One region of the Massilia sp. IC2-476 genome, then DNA from elsewhere that is predicted to be linked to it. Evidence: predicted binding sites of a transcription regulator. Region 1 holds the regulator's gene; each other region holds the start of a gene.
The links. Region 1 encodes sigma-54, which starts transcription at its own class of promoters, with help from an activator protein. Its sites were predicted from a motif close to TGGCANGNAANCTGCTTT; they were not measured.

Region 1 (6,512 bases):
CGGGCGGATCAAGGGCTCGAAGAGCCTGAAGTCGCCGCTGGCCGCCTTCGTGCGCCTGAAAGAGCCGATTCCGTTCGAATCGCCGGATGGACAACCGGTCAGCCTGCTGTTCTTCCTGCTGATCCCGGACCACGTCACCCAGCAGCACCTGGAAATCCTGTCGGAAATTGCCGAGCTGTTCTCGGACGAAGCCGTGCGCAATGCCCTGGCGACCGATCCGGACCCGAAATCCGTGCACGAACGCATCATCAACTGGCAGCCAAGCTTGCAGGCGCTGGGCTAATTTGTATTAGACTGTCCGTGCGGCAATTGGCCGCGCATTCGACACCATGCCCATGCTGCAAAGCCCGCTGACCATCCAGCGCCTGTACGACGACAACCGCGACAGCCTCCAGCTGGGCTGGTTCGCGGGTTTCCCTGGCGGCGAGCGGCAGATCGCTGGCGATGCGGCCTCGGCCGCCGACCAGGTCGGCCACCTGAACCTGATCCACCCTGGCCGGATCCAGGTCTTCGGGCACCAGGAACTGAACTACTACCACCGCCTCAAGTCCAGCTCGCGCACCCACGTGATTGGCGAACTGGTCGGCGGCGGTCCACCGGCCCTGATCATCGCGCAAGGGCTGGAAACGCCCCCGGACATCCTGGCCATCTGCGACGAGCAGAACATCCCCCTGTTCTCGACTCCGCTGCCGGCGGCGCAGGTGATCGACTTCCTGCGCGTCTACCTGTCCAAGAAGCTGGCGCAGCGCGTCATCATGCACGGCGTGTTCATGGACGTGCTGGGCGTGGGCGTGCTGATCACCGGCGACTCGGGCCTGGGCAAGAGCGAGCTGGGCCTGGAACTGATCTCGCGTTCGCACGGCCTGGTGGCCGACGACGCGGTGGAATTCTCGCGCATCGCCCCGAACATGATCGAAGGCCGCTGCCCGCCGCTGCTGCAGAACCTGCTGGAAGTACGCGGCCTGGGCCTCTTGGACATCAAGGCGATTTTTGGGGAGACCGCGGTGCGCCGCAAGATGCGCCTCAAGCTCATCGTCCACCTGGTCAAGCGCGGTGCACTGGACGAAGAGGTCGAGCGCCTGCCCTTCCACTTCCCGACCGAGGACGTGCTGGGCCTGCCGATCCGCAAGGTGGTGATTCCCGTCGCGGCCGGCCGCAACATCGCGGTGCTGCTCGAGGCCGCCGTGCGCAACACCATCCTGCAGCTGCGCGGCATCGACACGCTGCAGGAATTCATGGAGCGCCAACGCCAGGCGATGAGCGGCGACTGACACCCAGTTAGGGTATCATCGCCCCTATGCACATCGTCCTCATTACCGGTATTTCCGGCTCGGGCAAATCGGTTGCCCTGAACGTCCTGGAAGACGCAGGCTACTACTGCGTCGACAACCTGCCGCCGGCCCTGCTGCCGGCCCTGGTCTATGCGGTCAGCGAAAAAGGCACGGAAAAGATCGCCGTCGCGGTCGATGCGCGCAGTGCCGAGTCGCTGGTCGAACTCCCGGTAAGCGTGCGCCACCTGAAGGAAGAGGGCCACAACGTCAAGGTGATGTTCCTGACCTCGAGCACGCACTCGCTGGTCGCACGCTTCTCGGAAACCCGGCGCAGCCACCCGCTGTCGCACGAACTGCGTCCCGGCGAAAATCCCGCGTCGCGCCGTACCCTGATCGAATGCATCGCCGAGGAACGCGAGCGCCTGTCGGCGATCGAAAACCTGGGCCACGTGATCGACACCTCGGAACTGTCGGCCAACAAGCTGCGCGCCTGGATCAAGGAGCTGGCCGACATCGAGCACGCCCCGCTGACCCTGTTCTTCGAATCCTTCGCCTTCAAGGTCGGCGTGCCGCTCGACGCCGACTTCGTGTTCGACGTGCGCGCCATCCCGAACCCCTACTACGACCTGGCGCTGCGCCCGCTGACCGGCAAGGACGCCCCCGTGATCGCCTTCCTCGACGCCCAGCCGAGCGCCGCCGAGATGCTGGAAGATATCCGCGCCTTCGTGGAAAAGTGGCTGCCCTCGTTCAAGACCGATAACCGCTCCTACCTGACGGTGGCGGTGGGCTGCACCGGCGGGCAGCACCGCTCGGTGTACATGGCGGAGCGGCTGGGCGCCTACTTCGGGCAGACGGAGCGGGTAATCATTCGCCATCGCGAGCAGCCGAAGCACGCGGCGGTTTGATTTAATCGTTAACCGAAAACCGTCGTTCCGGCGAAGGCCGGAACCCAAGTTTGCATGCGTACCTTCGGCTCTTCGTGGATAGGCTAACGCTGCGCAACGGAATTGGATCCCGGCCTGCGCCGGGATGACGGTTTTGAGGCCGGTGGTCAGGACAGATGGCGCAGCGGGTGCGCGTATTCTGGCCACACCGGCTCGAAGAACCTTGCCACCATCTCCGGCGTCACTTCCTCCAGCGTCGCCGGATTCCACTTCGGCTGGTTGTCCTTGTCGATCACCAGCGCCCGCACGCCCTCCAGCACCTCGCCATGCTCGAAATTGCGGCGCACCAGGTTGCGTTCCATGCGCAGGCAGTCCGCGACGTCGAGCGATGCCCCGCGTTGCAGGAGTTCGCGCGTCACGCACATCATCAGGGGCGAACGCTGGCGCATCGCCTTGAGCGCCTTCTGCGCGAACAGGTTCTCGTCACGCGCCAGCGATTCCATGATTGCGCCCACCGAGGCCGCGCCGAAATGCGCATCGATCACGCCGCGCTGCGCCTGCAGTTCGCTCGCGCCCTGCTGCCCTGCGAACTGCGCCGCGAAGGCGTGGATCGCCGCCGGCAGTTCGGCGCCCGGCGTGGTCTCGATCAGCGCCTGAAGACCAACCAGCTCGACGCCCGGCACGAACACGTCCGCCAGCCCCACGTAGAGCGCATCGGCCGCGCCGATGGTGAGGCCGGTCAGGCCCAGGTACTGACCCAGCTGGCCCGGCGCATGCGACAGGAAATGGCTGCCGCCCACGTCCGGGAACAGGCCGATGTTCACCTCGGGCATGGCCATCTTGGTGCGCTCGGTCACGATGCGCAGGCCGCAATCGGGGCCGCCTTGGGCTATGCCCATGCCGCCGCCCATCACCACGCCGTCCATCAGCGCAATATAGGGCTTCGGATAGAAGTGGATCAGGTGGTTCAGTGCGTATTCTTCGGTGAAGAAGTCTTCCAGCAGCGCGCTGCCGCCGGTCGGGCCGACGTGGCCCATCTCGTGGAAGAAGCGGATGTCGCCGCCCGCGCACAGGGCCTTCTCGCTGGTGCTGGTGATGACCACCGCGTCGATGCCCGCGTCGTCCTTCCACTGCAGCAGGATCGCGGTCAAGGCACGGACCATGTCGAGCGACAGGGAATTCAGGGCTTTCGGTCGGTCGAGCGTAATGACGCCGGTGCGATTGGCGACGCGGGTCAGGACGGTGTCGGTCATGATCGTGTTCTGTGGTCGAAAAGACATGCATTCTACAGAACTACCGTGTAAAACCGGAAGCCTCGAAAAGTAACAGCTTCGTACAAATGCAAAAAGGGCGTCCCCTCAGACGCCCTTGCTGTGTTTGCGGTCGCCCGTTGATTACGCGGCGGCGGCTTCTCCGTTGTCCGGAAGGCGCTTGTGCGCCACGTGGTTATGGTCTTGCAGCATGGATTTGTGTTTCAGAACCTGCCTGTCCAGTCTGTCCATCAGGGTGTCGATGGCCGCGTAGAGATCCTGTGCAGCGCTTGCGACGTGGAGGATCTTGCCCGATACCTGGAGGTTGATCTCGGCTTTCTGCCGTTTTTCTTTTTCAGTGAGGTTATCGATGGCGAGGAACACGTGGGTGTCGATCACGTGGTCGAAATGGCGGGTGATGCGCTCGAGCTTATTCTGAACGTATTCACGGATGGCGGGGGTGACTTCGAGGTGGTGGCCGCTGATGGTGAGGTTCATACACACTCCTTGGGAAGGTGCCCTGCCCGCCCCACAAGGTTGAAGTGGGCAGATGCTTTACAGGGATTTGCGGAGGCTGACGGGCGGAATCTTGAGCGCTTCACGGTACTTGGCGACCGTGCGGCGGGCAATGACCATACCTTGTTCCCCGAGCATCTCCGCGATCTTGCTGTCGGATAGAGGATTCCTAGGGTCTTCTGCTCCTGTCAATTGCGCGATGAGCGCGCGGATCGCCGTCGAGGAGGCTTCTCCCCCCGCTTCGGTGGCGACATGGCTTCCGAAGAAGTACTTCAGCTCAAACATGCCGTGCGGGGTCAGCATGTATTTCTGCGTGGTTACACGAGAGATGGTGCTCTCGTGTAGGCCTAGTGTATCAGCTATCTCACGCAAAACAAGAGGGCGCATGGCAACCGCGCCGTGGCTGAAAAAGTTGCGCTGGCGCTCCACAATTGCCTCTGCGACACGCAGGATCGTGTCGAAGCGCTGGCGCATATTCTTGATCAGCCACTTGGCTTCCTGCAGCTGCGCGCCCATCTGGCTTTCGCTCCTGCCCTGCTTGAGCAGGTTGGCGTACAGCGTGTTCACGCGCAGCTTGGGCATCACGTCGGGATTGAGCGCCACCGCCCAGCCGCTCTTGGCGCGGCGCACGATCACGTCCGGCACCACGTAGTCCGAGGTGTTCGATGCGAAGGCCGCACCCGGGTGCGGATTGCAGCGGCGCACCACGGCCTGCACTTCGCGCAGGTCTTCGTCGTCGCAGTCGAGCGCCTTTTTCAGCTTGCTGTATTCGCGCTGCGCGAACCAGCTCAGGTAACCCTCGACGATCTGCAGGGCCAGGCGCCGCGTCACCAGCGGCACGCCCGCCATGCGGCGGATCTGCAGCGCCAGGCATTCGGCCGCGCTGCGCGCGCCGACGCCGATCGGGTCGAGGCTCTGCACCAGCGCCAGCGCGCAGCGCAGTTCGTCCATCTCGATGTCCAGCTCGCCCGGCAGGCGCGCGTGGATCTCGTCGAGCGGCTCTTCCAGGTAGCCGTTGTCGTCGAGGGCGTCGATCACCAGCTCGGCCAGGGCCCGGTCGCGCGCGCTGCAGCCGGTCAGGCGGATCTGTTCGGCCAGGTGTTCGCGCAGCGTGATGCCGTCGGCTTCCAGTTGCGGGCGGCCGTCCTCGTCGTCGCCGCTGCGTGCGCCGCCGCCTTCACCGCCCCAGTCGGCGTCGGCCTCGCCGCCCCCACTGTCGGCGCCGTCCTCCATGCTCTCGCCTTCCGGCTTCGCGCCCTCCTGCGCTTCCTGTCCCGGGGCGGGCGCCTCGCCGTTCGCCGGCGCGTTGTTGATGGCGCCGTCGGCCAGCAGCCGCACCGAGCGGTCGAGCGGGTCGTCGAGCCGCTCCAGCAGCGGATTGTCGTGCAGGATCTGCTCGATCTCCTGGTGCAGTTCGAGCGTGGACAGCTGCAGCAGGCGGATCGACTGCTGCAGTTGCGGCGTCAGCGCCAGGTGCTGCGAAGTGCGTAGCTGGAGACTCTGCTTCATCGTTACATTCTGAAGTGCTCGCCCAGATACACGCGGCGCACCGATTCGTTGGCGATGATGTCGTCGGGGCGGCCGGATGCCAGCACGGCGCCCTGGTTGATGATGTAGGCGCGGTCGCAGATGCCGAGGGTCTCGCGCACGTTGTGGTCGGTGATCAGGACGCCGATGTTGCGCTCTTTCAGGAAGCGCACGATGCGCTGGATCTCGATCACCGCGATCGGGTCCACGCCGGCGAAGGGTTCGTCGAGCAGCACGAAGCGCGGATTGGTCGCCAGTGCGCGCGCGATCTCCACGCGGCGCCGCTCGCCGCCCGACAGCGACAGCGCCGGGTTCTCGCGCAGCTTCTCGATCTGCAGTTCGGCTAGCAGGGTGTCGAGGCGCTCGTTGATCTGGTCCTTCGAGAGCGGCTTGCCGTCCACGCGCTGCAGTTCCAGCACGGCGCGGATGTTCTCTTCCACCGTCAGCCGGCGGAACACCGAGGCTTCCTGCGGCAGGTAGGACAGGCCCAGCACCGCGCGCCGGTGGATCGGCAGGTTCGAGATGTCGGTGCCGTTGATGTCGATGGTGCCGGCGTCCGACGGCACCAGGCCGACGATCATGTAGAAGGAGGTGGTCTTGCCGGCGCCGTTGGGACCCAGCAGGCCGACCACTTCGCCGCAGTCCACCTGCAGCGACACGTCGCGCACCACCAGGCGCTTGCCGTAGCTCTTCTGCAGGCCCTTGACCACCAGGGTGCTGCAGGTATCAAGCGCCGTGGCCGGCGTGCCTGCCGTCATGGTGGCCGTCATTGCTTGGCGCCTTCGCTGGTGGTGCGCTTGGGCGCCAGGATCAGGGTGCCGCGGCCGCCGCCGACCTTGCTGGCGCCGCTGGCGTCGTTGCGCACGGTCGCCACTTCGCGCCGGTTGTCGTAGGAGATGAAGGGCCCCTGGATTTCATTGGTCATGCGGCCGTTCTCCAGCTCGCGCACTTCGGCGTTGGAGAACAGCTTCACCAGCTCGGCGCGCTCGTCGTACTCGATGCGCTGGGCCTGGCCCTCGACCCACAGGTCGGGACCGCCATCGCGCTTCTGGCGGAAGGTCGCA
Region 2 (6,512 bases), on a different contig from region 1:
ACATCATTGCCCTGTATTTCGGCTCGGTCGGCATCCGCAAGACCCGCTACGCAGTCAGCTATGGCCTGCTGGCGGACCTGATCGGCATCATCGCCGCCATCTTCGTCGCTTACCTGTTCTTCGGTTAAGGAATACCCATGCTGCGCCGCCTTGTCCTCGCCACCCTGCTCTGTGCCTCGTTCAGTGTCCACGCCCAGCTGCCCGCCCCGGTAGCCCAGGCGCTGGCCCAGCAGGGTCTGCCGGAAGACGCCCTCGGGGTGCTGGTGCTGAAGGGCGACACGACGGTGCTGTCGCACCAGGCCGACCGGCCGATGCAGCCGGCGTCCACCATGAAGCTGGTGACGACCATGGTCAGCCTGGAGCGCCTCGGTCCCGCCTTCCGCGGCCGTACCGAGCTGCGCACCACGGGCGAGATCGACAAGGGCGTCCTGCGCGGGAACCTGGTCCTGAAGGGCGGCGCCGATGCCGACCTGTCCGGCCAGGACCTCGAGAACATGCTGCGCGCCCTGTACTACCAGGGCATCCGCCGCATCGAGGGCGACCTGGTGCTGGACCGCAGCCTGTGGCAGCCGGCGCGCATGGAAGTCGGCCTGCCGCCGTTCGACGAGTCGCCCGAGGCCTACTACAACGTCATCCCCGATGCGCTCATGGTCAACAAGAACATGCTGCAGATCGACATGCGCTCGACAAGCAAGCGCCTGAAGCTGGAAATGCAGCCGGAACTCGACCGGGTGTCGATCGGCTCCGATATGACGCTGATCGACGCCGACTGCGCGAAATGGGAAGACGGCTGGAAGCTGCCGGAAGCGGTGCGCCAGAAGAACGGCCGCATCCAGGTGATCCTGCACGGGACCTTCCCGAAGGACTGCGCACGCAGCTACAGCATCAACGTGTTGGACCGCAATGACTACATCGAGCGCCTGTTCCGCCAGAAGTGGAAGGAACTGGACGGCAAATTCAGCGGCAAGGTGGTGGAAGGCACGGCGCCGCCTGAATCGCGCGTGCTGGCCGAGCACACTTCGCGCATGCTGCCGGAACTGGTACGCGACACCAACAAGCCCTCCGACAACCTGCTGGCGCGCACCCTGTTCCTGAGCCTGGGCAGCCTGCAGCCGGATCCGGCGGCGGGCAGCTTCGCGCTTCCACCCACCGGCGAACCGACCTTCGTGCGCGCCGACGCCGCCGTGCGCGAATGGATGCGCGCGCACCGCATCGACGACACCGGCCTGGTGATGGAAAACGGCTCGGGCCTGTCGCGTACGGAACGCATCACGGCGCAGCAGATGGCCTACCTGCTGCAGGCCGGCCTGCGCAGCAACTGGATGCCCGAGTTCCAGGCCAGCATGCCGATCGCCGGCATCGACGGCACCCTGCGCCGGCGCCTGCAGGGCACGCCGGCCGCCGGCCGTGCGCGCCTCAAGACCGGGACGCTGCGTAACGTGGTGGCGCTGGCCGGCTATGTGCCGGATGCGAACGGCGTGCAGAACGTGTTCGTGGCGATCGTGAACAGCGAGCAGGCGGGCAACGGGCGCGGGCGCGCCGTGCTCGATGCGCTGGTCGACTGGGTCGCGCGTTCCGGCGCTGTTCAACAGCAGCCGGCCGCGCCTGCAGCTCCTTAAACCTGCGCCATCCCGCCATCCACGAACAACTCGGTCCCGTTCACGAAGCTGGCATCGCTTGATGCCAGGAACAGCACCGCCTTCGCGATCTCTTCCGGCTCGGCCACCCGTCCCAAGGGCACCTGGCTGGCCAGTGCATCGAGCAGTCCCTGCTGCGCGGCCGCATCGTCGCCGGCCAGTTCCACCAGGCCCGGCGTGCGCACCGGGCCCGGGCTCACCACGTTGACGCGGATCTGGCGATCTTTCAGGTCGAGGATCCAGCTGCGGGCAAAGGCGCGCACCGCGGCCTTGCTGGCGCTGTAGACGCTGAACGCGGCGTTGCCGGTGCTGCCGGTAATGGAGCTGGTCAGCACCACCGATGCGCCTGTCGAGAGCAGCGGGATGGCTTTCTGCACCGTGAACAGCAGCGCCTTGACGTTGCGGTCGAAGGTGGCGTCGTAGTGCTCCTCGGTGATGCTGCCCAGCGCCTGCATGTCGCCGCCGCCCGCGTTCACGTACAGCACGTCCAGGCGTCCGGCCTGTTCGCGGATGCGGGAAAACAGGCGGTCGAGGTCGGCCGGATTGGTCGAATCGGCCTGGATCGCGGTCACGTTGCGGCCGATGGCCTCGGCGGCGGCGTCCAGCTCGGCCTGGCGGCGGCCGGTGATGAAGACGTGGGCGCCCTCCAGGGCGAACTGCTGGGCGGTAGCCAGGCCGATGCCGGTCGAGCCGCCGGTGACGAGTGCGATCTTGTTTGCGAGCTTGGTCATGATTTTCTCCGTTGGGTTGGTTGACGGAGACCAGTGTAGTTTGTACACGGGCAGGAATAAATCCGGTTATGATGGAATCATCTTCCATGGACATGCACAATCGGATGGATCACCTGCTCGCCCTGCGCACCTTTGTCCGGATCGCCGAAGCCGGCAATTTCACCAGGGCGGCCGACCAGCTCGGCCTGCCCCGCTCCACCGTCAGCAAGATCATCCAGGACCTGGAAGAACACCTCGGCACCCGCCTGATCCATCGCACCACGCGCCGCATCACGGTCACGCCCGAAGGCGCGCAATACCATGAGCGCGCGCTGCGCCTGCTGGCCGAACTGGAAGACATGGATGCCGAAGCGCGCCGCACGCGCGCCATGCCGAAAGGGCGGCTGCGCGTCGACGTCGGTTCCTCGATCGCGAACCTGATCCTGATCCCGGCGCTCCCCGGCTTCCAGGCCGCCTACCCCGACATCGAGCTGCGCCTGGGCGTGAGCGACCGCCCGGCCGACATGGTGGGTGAAGGAATCGATTGCGTCATCCGCGGGGGTGAGCTGGCCGAGACCTCGCTCATCGCGCGCAAGCTCTGCGAACTGGACTTCATCACCTGCGCCCACCGCGACTATATCGCGCGGCACGGCCTGCCCGCCCATCCCCGTGAACTCGCACAGGACCACCGCCTGCTCGGCTATTTTTCCTCGCTGAGCGGCAGGACAATCCCGCTGCGTTTCGAGCGGGATGGGGAGCGCATCGAGATCGGCGCCGATGGCGGCACGGCAGTGAACGAAAGCACGGCCCACGTCACCGCCCTGCTGGCGGGTCTCGGCGTGGCGCAGAGCTTCCGCTTTGCGCTGCAGCGCCACCTCGACAGCGGCGAACTGGTGCAGGTGCTGCCGGAATGGTCGCAGCCGGCGCACCCGCTGTACGTGATGTATCCGCCCAACCGCAACCTGAACGCCAAGGCGCGCGTTTTCGTGGACTGGGCGGTGAAGGTGTTCGCGGAGGTGGATACGCGCAGGATTTAAAGGCCCTGCTGCTTCAATGCCTCGATCTCGAAGTCGCCGTCGTCCATCAGGCGCAGGCCGAGATCCTGGGTACTCAGGCCCAGGCTGCGTCCCATCGATAGCAGCAGGCTCTGGCCCGGCGCCGCACGGTCCGGCATCAGCTGGTAGACCGGATCGGCATAGGCCTGGGCCGGGGTCGTGATGGTCCAGCCCATGTCCTTGAACTGCTGGACGACGTCGTCCAGCCACAGCGCATTGATCAGGTTATGGTGAAGCAGGAGCACTTGCGGGATGTCCCGCCCCTGCAGGCGCTGGGCCAGGGCGCGGTAGGCCAGCGCGCGCTGGCGAATGTGCGCCAGGTAGGCCTGGCGGACCGGCTCGACGTTCGCGTTCGGATCCGCGTCCAGCATCTGGACCAGCTTGTCGTTCAGCCGCCAGTCGCTGGTGTCGAGGCTGACGTAGCCGTTGCGGTAGCCCTGCTGGCGCAGGAAGGCGCGCATGCCGTTGCGCTTCTCGAGCGTATTCCCCTCGCGCAGGTAGGTGAAGCGGAACCATTTCTGGTAGCCCGGCAGCGCGGCGACGACGCGGTCGCAATCGAGCACTTCCTGCTGGTACTGCGCCAGCGTGACCTTGGCGCTGTCCAGGTCCGGATGCGTCACCGTGTGATTGGCGAGGGCATGGCCGCCCTGGCCCCAGGCGCGCGCCAGCGCCAGCCCTTCGGGCCGGTCGGCGCCGAAGCCGCAGGTCACGAACAGCGCAGCCTGGACCTTGTGCTTTGCCAGCGCCGCCAGCATTGCTGCATTGCGGGCCTGCGGCGACAGGCGCGGAGTAGCGGCGAGGTTCGGGCCGTCGTCAAAGGTGAACGCGACAGACTGGGCATGCAGCTGCGGAGCGAGAGCCAGGCTGATGGCGGCGAGCGCCGCGCGCAGCGCGCGTGCAGGAGAGACAGGCATGAACGGCTCCGTTCGGTGAGGGAACCGGCATTCTGGCCGCGCCGGCCGCAGGTGTCCAGCCGGCGCGCATGAACGGCGATCAGCCTTTGCGGCGGCGCCTGACTGCCAGGCCGCCCAGGCCGAGGCCCAACAGGGCAAGCGAGCCGGGTTCCGGCACTGCCGTGATCTTGGTAGTGAAGTAGGCGGCATCGTTGCTGTTCGCGTTGCCTGCCCAGATCCACTGGGCGTTCGAGGCGATGTTCGGACGCGTGTTCCAGGGCGTGACGCCATTCGCGCCCTGGCCGATCAGGCTGCCGTAGACGCCATTGAAGCCGACATTGTTGCCCTTCCAGTTCACGGTATTGGTGACCAGCGATTGCGTGCCGTTGGCGAAATAGTGCCGTTTGTCGCTGATGGCGAACTGGCCCAGCATGCCTGCCAGGCCGCCCTGGTCATAGGCGTAAATGTGCAGGTAATAGTCACGGCCGGCTTCCAGCACGACTTGGCCAGTGAAGCTCGTTTCCCAGAAATTGCCATTGCTGAAGGCAAAGCCAGTCTGGTTGTCACTGGTCGACAGGTAGGCGATGTAGCCGTTATCGACGCTGAGCGTGGTCGTCAGGGTGCCTGCGGAAACGCCGGCACTTGCAAGCAGCGCAGCCAAGGTAAGTGGATAGAGTGAAATACGCATTATTTCCCTTAGTAAATATTTGATTCTTTTAGTTAAGCAATTTAAATGCCAGCATAAAGAAATCAATTAATTCAGTTACTTAGGGAAAGCAAATTTTCCAAGTGTAAATATTATCGACAGTAAACAAGCTGGTGGAACCAAGTAGAGCTGTTTACAACACACGGCGGTAAGTAGCGCGCACCAGTTCGCGGTCGCCGCAATCGAAGTGCCACCATTCGGTATTGATGCCGAAGAAGCCGGCGGCAAGCATGCCTTCGCGCAGCAGGCGGCGGTTGGCCAGCTGCTGCTCCGTGAGCTCGCCAGTGCGCAGGAAGCCTTCTTCCAGCGCCGGATGCGACAGCTCGGTCATGTCGTCGAAACCGGTGCCCATGTCGAGTTCGCGCCCCGTTTCATCGAGCAGGGTGATGTCGAGCGCCATGCCGTAGGAGTGGATCGAGCCGCGCGCCGGATTGGCCAGGTACATCTGCAGGCCGGTGCCCTCCAACGCATCCCACAGCTGCTGCTGCACGCGCTGCGGACGCAGGGCGTCCAGCACCAGGGGGGTGTGGCCGGGGCGGCGTTCCTTGAGCCAGGCGACGAAGCGTTCCAGCGCCGCGGCGGCATCGACGTGCAGCCAGGCGCAATCGTAGGGCGAATATAGGTCGCGTCCGACGAAGTTGTTGGGGCTCGCGTAGCGCAGGTCGATCGCGATCCCGTCGATGCTGGTGAGGTGGCGGAATTCAGGGCTGCCGGCGATGTCTTCGCTGGCGACGGTCAGGGTCATGAAGAAGCTTTTTCGAGACAGGCGCGCGCGGTCGCGCCGATACAGTTGGCCAGCTCGCGCGCCCCGTGCGACAAGGGGGAATGGCTGGCGCTCAGCAGATACAGGTGGACCGGCATCGCCGGCGACCACTGGCGGCACTGCACCTTGGCCGGGTCGGCCGAGGCGGCGGTGAACGGATCGAGCACGGCCACGCCGGCCCCGGCTTCGACCAGCGAACGGGCGATCTGGTAGGTCTGCACCACCGTGTGGTAGACCGGCTGCACGCCCTGCGCCTCGCAGGCGGCGACCACGATCTCGCCCAGCGGATCGCCGTCGGTCAGGCCGATCAGTTCGCCCGTCAGGCCGTCGGCGGTGAAAGGCTTGGCCAGTTCGTCCGCGCTCCAGGTGCCGGCGGGCGCCATCACGGTAAGGTTGCCGTGCGCGATCGGCTCGGCCACGATACCGGGGTGGCGTGGGTCCTGCAGCGACAGGGCCAGGTCAGCTTCACCCAGGCGCAGCGCGTTCACGATCTCGCTGGTGTGGTGGGTAGCCAGTTCGCAGCGCGCCTGCGGGAAGTCGCGGCGCCATACCGTCATCGCCTGCGGCAGCACGCTGATCGCAATGGTCGGCGTCGACACCAGGCGCACGGTTTCAACCGCGCGGCCCTTCAGGCTGGCGGCCAGGCGGCGGATGCCCTGCAGGTCGCGGTTCAGCTTCTCGGTCTCGGCGAACAGGCGGTGCGCTTCCGGCTTCGGATACAGCTTGCCGCGCACGCGCTCGAACAGCG
Region 3 (6,512 bases), on a different contig from region 1:
GACCCCGGTTCTGGGACGTCGTCAGTCCGCCGCGCCTCGGCCTTCCGCCGTCGCCAGCCACGCCGCCAGCGCATCGGTCTCGACCGGCTTGACGAAGTGCGCATCGAAACCCGCCGCTTCGGTCTCGCGCCGGTCATGTGGCTGGCCGTAGCCGGTCATCGCCGCCAGGCGTACGTCTTCCAGGCCGGGCATCTGGCGCAGGCGGCGCGCCAGTTCCTTGCCGTCCATGCCCGGCAGGCCGATGTCGAGCAGGCAGACCTGGGGCATGACCTGGCGTGCCCGTTCCAGCGCTGCGGCCGCGCTGAACTCGACACAGACGTCGTAGCCGAGCAGGCCGAGGAACATCGCCACCAACTCGGCGGCATCGGTATTGTCGTCGACCACCAGCACGCGCAGCGCGGCGGGAGCAGCCTGCGGTACTACGCCGTCCGCCTGCGTCTGCGCGGCGCCGCCCTGCTCCGGCAGCGGCAGGCTGACGGTAAAGGTGCTGCCGCGCCCTTCTCCCTGGCTGGCAGCGCGCACCGTGCCGCCGTGCAGCTCGACCAGGCTGCGCACCAGCGCCAGGCCGATACCAAGCCCGCCCTGCGCGCGGTCGGAGCTGCGTGTCCCCTGGTGGAACAGCTCGAAAGCGCTGGCGACCAGCTCGGGCGACATGCCGATGCCGTTGTCGCGCACGGACAGCACGGCGCGGCCCTCGTCGATGCCGGCCTTGAGCACGATGTGTCCGCCCGCCGGCGTATAGCGGGCCGCATTGCCGAGGATGTTGGCCAGCACCTGCACCAGACGCTTGCGATCGCCGCGTACACGTATACCGGCGGCGCCGGCCGCCTGCAGCTCGAGCCGGTGCGTCCTGCCCTCGACCAGCGGGCGCACCTGCTCAACGGCGTCGTCGATCACCTGCGCCAGGCTGAGGTCTTCGCGCTCCAGGGTCACGAGTCCGCGGGTGACGCGCGAGACGTCCATCAGGTCGTCGATCAGGCCCGTCATGTGGGCCGTCTGGCGCGAGATCACGGCGCCTACCTGGCGCACGCGCGCCGGGTCCTGCGCCGCCATCGTCAGCAGCGAAGCCGCGGTGGCGATCGGCGCCAGGGGATTGCGCAGTTCGTGCGCCAGCATCGCCAGGAATTCGTCCTTGCGCCGGTCGTTTTCCTGCAGCGCCTGCTGGGTCAGCTTCTGTTCGTGGATATCGGTGCAGGTGCCCATCCAGCGCACGATGCTGCCGTCCTCGGCGCGCACCGGCAGCGCGCGCCCGAGCGCCCAGCGGTAGTGGCCCGAGTGGTGGCGCAGGCGGTATTCGATCTCGTAGGGTTCGCCGGTGCGCAGCGAATGGCGCCACTTGTCCCAGGCTGCCGCCTGGTCGTCCGGATGGAACAGGCCGTTCCAGGCGTCGCCGTCGGTCGAACCGTAGGGCATGCCGGTGAAGGCATACCACTGGTCGTTGTAGTAGTCGTGGAAGCCGTCGGGACGGGTCGACCAGACCGCCTGCGGCATGGCATTGGCGATCACGCGGAAGCGCGCTTCGCTTTCCTTGAGGGCGCGCTCGGCGGCGCGGATGCCGGAAATGTCGAGCACGTAGCTGATGCCTTCGTCCGGATTACCCTCGACGTTCGCGGCGCCGAGGTAGACGGCGGCGCGGCTGCCGTCGCTGCGCAGGTACTCCTTCTCGTAGGGTTCCATCACGCCGGTGGCGCGCAGCTGGGCCCAGCCGCGCTCGTCCGCCTCGCGCCACTCGGGCGGCGTCAATGCCCGCCACGACAGGCCCGCGCGCTCGAACTCTGCGCGCGTGACACCCAGGATGTCGAGGAAGGCATCGTTCGGATCGAGCAGCGCGCCGTCGGCGCGGTACTGCACGATGCCGAGCACGTTCGATTCGGCCAGGCGCCGGAAGCGCGCCTCGCTGCGCTGCAGGCGCGCCTCGGCCTCCTTCTGGGCAGTGACATCGAGCGCGATGCCAGGCAGCCATTCGGGAAGCCCGTCGGCCCCAAACGTCACCTTGCCGCGCGCCTCGACGTGGCGCCAGCTGCCGTCCGCGGCGCGCAGCCGGTAGTTTTCGCTGAAAGCGTCGCCGGTGCTCAGGGCATGCTCGATGTGCGCCCCTACCTTGGCCACGTCGTCGGGGTGGATCGCGGTCAGGTAGGCCTCGATCGGTCCGCCGTCGGCATCCCGGTCCGAGACGCTGTACATGCGCGCCAGGTTGGCGTCCGCATACACGCGGTTGGCGCGGATGTCCCAGTTCCAGGTTGCGACCTGGGCAGCGCCGAGCGCGGCTTCCAGGCGCAGCTGGGCGTCGTGCAGCGCCGCCTCGCTGCGACGCCAGGCGTCGATATCGGTCGTCTCCAGCACCACGCAGCTGAAGCCCAGCACCGTGCCGTCCAGGCGGCGCAGCGGCGAATACGTAAAGGAGAACGAGACCTGCTCGTCGACCCCGTTGCGGGTCACGACGAAAGGAGCATGCGAGAAACTGGTCGGCTGGCCCGCCATCGCATTTGCCACGGCAGGCGCCACGGCCGGATAGGCCTCCGGCCAGACGTGCTCGAACGACTGTGCCAGCGCATGCGGATGGCGCAGCCCCAGGATCGGCACGTAGGCGTCGTTATAGAGGAAGGTTTCGGCCTCGCCCCAGACCATGAACATCGGCACCGCCGCATCGAGCATCTGGCGGAGCGCATACTGCAGCGCCGGTTCCCACCCGGACGGCTCGCCGCAAGGCGCGGCGCGCCAGTCATGAGCGGCCATCAGCATCTCGACGGTATCGGACTTGCCGGCGGGCGTGGGAGCGGTGAGGAACATCGAGCGGGTCCGATTGAATGACGGGCGCCGCCCGGACGGGCCAGCGGAGCGGCAAGTATAGCCGGGCGGGAAAGCGCTTGCCCGGATGGGCGGAGAATGGTGTCGCCAGCAGGAATCGAACCTGCATCTAAGTCTTAGGAGGACCTTGTACTATCCATTGTACTATGGCGACACGCGCAGACCGCTATTGTACCAGTCGTCTTGCCAAAGCAGAACTGCCGTCGTCCCGAAGCATGGCCCACTGTCGAAAAACCTTACAGAACATCTCCTATTAACAGAGGCATCCTTGGCAACCCATTGATTTCCATAAATATTTCTACTATGGCATAAAACTTGCTTTATAGATAGCATAGTTTCTCCATTAGAAATAATATGACAATGAATGCAACCCGCCAAATCGCTTTCGCTGTGCTGTGCTTGCTAGCAGCACTGACTACCCCCGCTGCGCAAGCGGCGCCAATTTTCGCGGTCGACGTCAAGATCGGCGAAGCGAAAATGAACAATTCGAGTGACGCAGCCGAGCTCGACATGCTGCGCAAACTGTCTGGCGACAAGACCCTGTTCCTGAGCGGCAAGGCTGACGCGGACCTCATCAGCGCCAGCGCAGTGCCTGGCATGCCCGGCGCCTGGTTCCTGACCGACCTGACCCAACCAGGTTACTTCGCACTGAAGTTCGGCACCGGCGGCACCAATGCCACCGCGACCACCTTCTTCTTCCGCAACACCGGCAACCTGAGCCAGCTCGTCTGGACCGACGACCAGGTGCAGTTCCTCACTGGCGGCGCCTGCGCGAACAACCAGAGCAAGTGCAATATCGGCCGCTTGAGCCACTACACGACCACCATGGGCGTGTCCTACAACCAGGTCGAGCTGCCGGAACCGGGCGGCATCGTCCTGCTCGGCCTGGGCCTGCTCGCGGCAACGGGTGCACGCCGCCGTCGCGGCTGATGGCTACTTCGGGTCGGCGATCCTGAGCCGGCCCTTCATCGAGGCCAGCAGCCCGATCAGGCTGGCCTTGTCCTCGGCCGGGATATCGGCCAGCATCTCTTCGATCCAGCGCTCGTGGACCGCCGCCATGTCGGCAAAGGCCTTGCGGCCGGCCGGCGTCAAGCGCACCGCCCAGGCGCGCCGGTCCTGCGGGTCGGGCATCCGCTCCACCAGCTTTTCGCGCTCGAGCTGGTCGGTGATGCCGGTGACGTTGCCTCCCGTGACCATCATGCGCTTGGACAGCTCGCCCATGCGCAGGCCCTCGGGATGACGCTCGAGCTGGGCCATCAGGTCGAAGCGCGGCAGCGTGATGCCGAAACTGGCGCGCAGCCGGGCACGGATCTCGTTTTCGATGCGCACCGTGCACGACAGCATGCGCAGCCACAGCTTGAGCGACTGGTGGTGTTCCTGCCGCAAGCGGCTTGCCAGGTCGAGCTCGTCTTCCCTGCCCTGCCCGCCATCCTCGAGATCCGACATGTTTTCCTCAGACCGCATCCAAGCGTAATTTAAACCGTTGCAGTTTACCGGTTTCGGTCCGCGGCAGTTGTTCGCGGAAGCGCACCACGCGCGGGTACTTGTAGGGCGCGATCTGGGCCTTGACGAATTCCTGCAGGGCCAGCGCCGTCTCGCTGCTCGGCGGGACGCCCGGTTTCAGCACCACATGGGCCTCGACCACCTGCCCGCGCTCCTCGTCCGCCCGCCCCACCACGCCGCATTCGGCCACCGCCGGATGGTGCAGCAGCGCTTCCTCGACTTCGGCGCCGGCGATGTTGTAGCCGGCCGAGATGATCATGTCGTCCAGCCGCGAACGGTAGTAGAAGTAGCCGTCGGCATCCATCTCGTAGGCGTCGCCGGTGATGTTCCAGCCACCCTGCACGTAGTTGCGCTGGCGCGGGTCGCTAAGATAGCGGCAGCCGGTCGGCCCTTTCACGGCCAGGCGCCCCACCACGCCCGGCGCTGCCGGCTGTCCGTCCTCGTCGAGGATGCAGGCGAGGTAGCCCGGCACCGGCTTGCCGGTCGCGCCAGGGCGCACGTCGCTGCCGGCGGCGGAGATGAAGATGTGCAGCATCTCGGTGGCGCCGATCCCGTCGATCATCTCGAGGCCTGTCGCAGCCTTCCACGCTTCGCGCGTCGCTACCGGCAGCGCTTCGCCGGCCGACACGCTGCGTGTCAGGCTGGAGAGGTCAAAGCGCGGCGCCAGCTGGGCCATCTGGCGGTAGAAGGTGGGCGCGGTGAAGCACACCGTGGCGCGCCGTTCCTGGATCGCCCCCAAGAGGCCTTCCGGATTCAGTTTTTCGATCAGGACCGCGCTGGCGCCCACCCGCAGCGGAAACAGCAGCAGCCCGCCCAGGCCGAAGGTGAAGGCCAGCGGCGGCGTGCCGATGAACACGTCATCGATGCGCGACTCCAGGGTATAGCGCGGGAAGCAGTCGCAGATCGCCAGCAGGTCGCGGTGGAAGTGCATGGTCCCCTTCGGGACGCCGGTGGTGCCGGAGGTGAAGCTGATCAGGCAGACATCGTCGGCGGCCGTGTCTAGCGCGGCGAAGGGGGCGTCGTGGGCCGCCATGCGCCGCTCCAGTGCATCCGGCGCGTCGGGATCGTCGAACAGGACCAAGGGAAGTCCACCCGGCTCCATCGCATCGACCTCGGCGCGCAGTGCGGCCGCGCACAGGACCGCGTCGACCCGGGCGCGCGACGCGATGGTACCCAGCTCGCGGGCACGCAGCAGCGGCATGGTGGGCACCGCGATGCAGCCGGCCTTGATCACCGCCAGGATGCAGGCTGCCATCATCGGACAGTTGGCGCCGCGCAGCAGCACCCGGCTGCCGGTCGCGAGCTCGAGGTCGTGGTGCAGCACATGGGCGATGCGGTCGACCCGTGCGCGCAGCTCGGCATACGTCAGCCGTTCGCGCGCGCCGATCAGGGCCGTGCGTTCGTCCCAGCCGCGCAGGGTGGCGGCGTCCAACAGCTCGGCCACGCAGTTGAGGCGCGGCGGGTACTGAAGTTCGGGCAGGTCGAAGCGCATTTCCGGCCACTCATCGAGCGGTGGCAGCATGGCGCGGGCGAAGCCGTCGGCATAGCCGGACGGCGCAAGTGCTGCGGAGGCATCGGTCATGTCGGGTCCCTGTGAAAGTCCGGCAGTGGTGCAGCAAGGTCGCGGATTACTTTAAATCTAAAGTAATTGGCCGGCAAGCGAAATCAGGGCTGTGCTTGCGCGCGCGCCTGCTGGCGCAGGACACCGCCCAGGGCCTGGGCCAGCGCGGTCTGGGCGAGCTGCGCATCGTCCTGCGTGCCGGCGCTGCGCAGCCGCGCGGCGCCATCCGCCAGCCCGAGCGTGGCGCAGCCTTCGGCCAGGCGCTCCAGCTGCGCCGAGCGCGCCAGGCTCGGGAGGGACGCGATGGCCGGTCCCGCCTCTTCCAGCTGGCGCTGCAGGCCGCCCAGGTAGAGCAGCAGGCGGTCCAGGCTGACCCCGAGGCGCTGCGCGACCTCGGCCGGGTCGGCGTCGGGCTGCACCAGGCGCGCGAGCTGGGCCCGCACCTGCCCTGCCGCGAAGGGTTTCACGATGTAGCCGTCGGCGCCCAGGCGCCCGGCTTCGGACAGGGTGTCGCCGTCCGAAGCGGCTGAGACCAGCACCACCGGCAGCGCCGCCAGCACGGGATCGGCGCGCACCCGCGCCAGCAGGCCCATGCCGTCCAGGTTCGGCATGCGCAGGTCGCAGAACATGATGCCGGGGC

Region 2: the regulator sigma-54 is predicted to act here: its motif matches at 5,017-5,034, upstream of LK539_RS12920 (PEP-CTERM sorting domain-containing protein).
Region 3: the regulator sigma-54 is predicted to act here: its motif matches at 3,113-3,130, upstream of LK539_RS08765 (PEP-CTERM sorting domain-containing protein).

What each region holds. Positions count from the first base shown of each region.
Region 1 covers NZ_JAJFER010000008.1:49,138-55,649, reverse strand. Annotated here, with positions in the region: gene LK539_RS19440 (PTS sugar transporter subunit IIA) at 1-283, shown strand, start outside; gene hprK (HPr(Ser) kinase/phosphatase) at 336-1,271, shown strand; gene rapZ (RNase adapter RapZ) at 1,298-2,176, shown strand; gene LK539_RS19425 (enoyl-CoA hydratase/isomerase family protein) at 2,323-3,408, opposite strand; gene hpf (ribosome hibernation-promoting factor, HPF/YfiA family) at 3,550-3,903, opposite strand; gene LK539_RS19415 (RNA polymerase factor sigma-54) at 3,961-5,430, opposite strand; gene lptB (LPS export ABC transporter ATP-binding protein) at 5,433-6,218, opposite strand; gene lptA (lipopolysaccharide transport periplasmic protein LptA) at 6,215-6,512, opposite strand, start outside.
Region 2 covers NZ_JAJFER010000004.1:217,718-224,229, forward strand. Annotated here, with positions in the region: gene LK539_RS12895 (nucleoside recognition domain-containing protein) at 1-128, shown strand, start outside; gene dacB (D-alanyl-D-alanine carboxypeptidase/D-alanyl-D-alanine-endopeptidase) at 138-1,619, shown strand; gene LK539_RS12905 (SDR family oxidoreductase) at 1,616-2,371, opposite strand; gene LK539_RS12910 (LysR family transcriptional regulator) at 2,455-3,384, shown strand; gene LK539_RS12915 (polysaccharide deacetylase family protein) at 3,381-4,316, opposite strand; gene LK539_RS12920 (PEP-CTERM sorting domain-containing protein) at 4,396-4,983, opposite strand; gene LK539_RS12925 (M15 family metallopeptidase) at 5,135-5,746, opposite strand; gene LK539_RS12930 (LysR family transcriptional regulator) at 5,743-6,512, opposite strand, start outside.
Region 3 covers NZ_JAJFER010000002.1:866,466-872,977, reverse strand. Annotated here, with positions in the region: gene LK539_RS08775 (PAS domain-containing protein) at 22-2,790, opposite strand; tRNA gene LK539_RS08770 (tRNA-Arg) at 2,888-2,962, opposite strand; gene LK539_RS08765 (PEP-CTERM sorting domain-containing protein) at 3,286-3,738, shown strand; gene LK539_RS08760 (MarR family winged helix-turn-helix transcriptional regulator) at 3,742-4,254, opposite strand; gene LK539_RS08755 (AMP-binding protein) at 4,262-5,893, opposite strand; gene LK539_RS08750 (response regulator) at 5,977-6,512, opposite strand, start outside.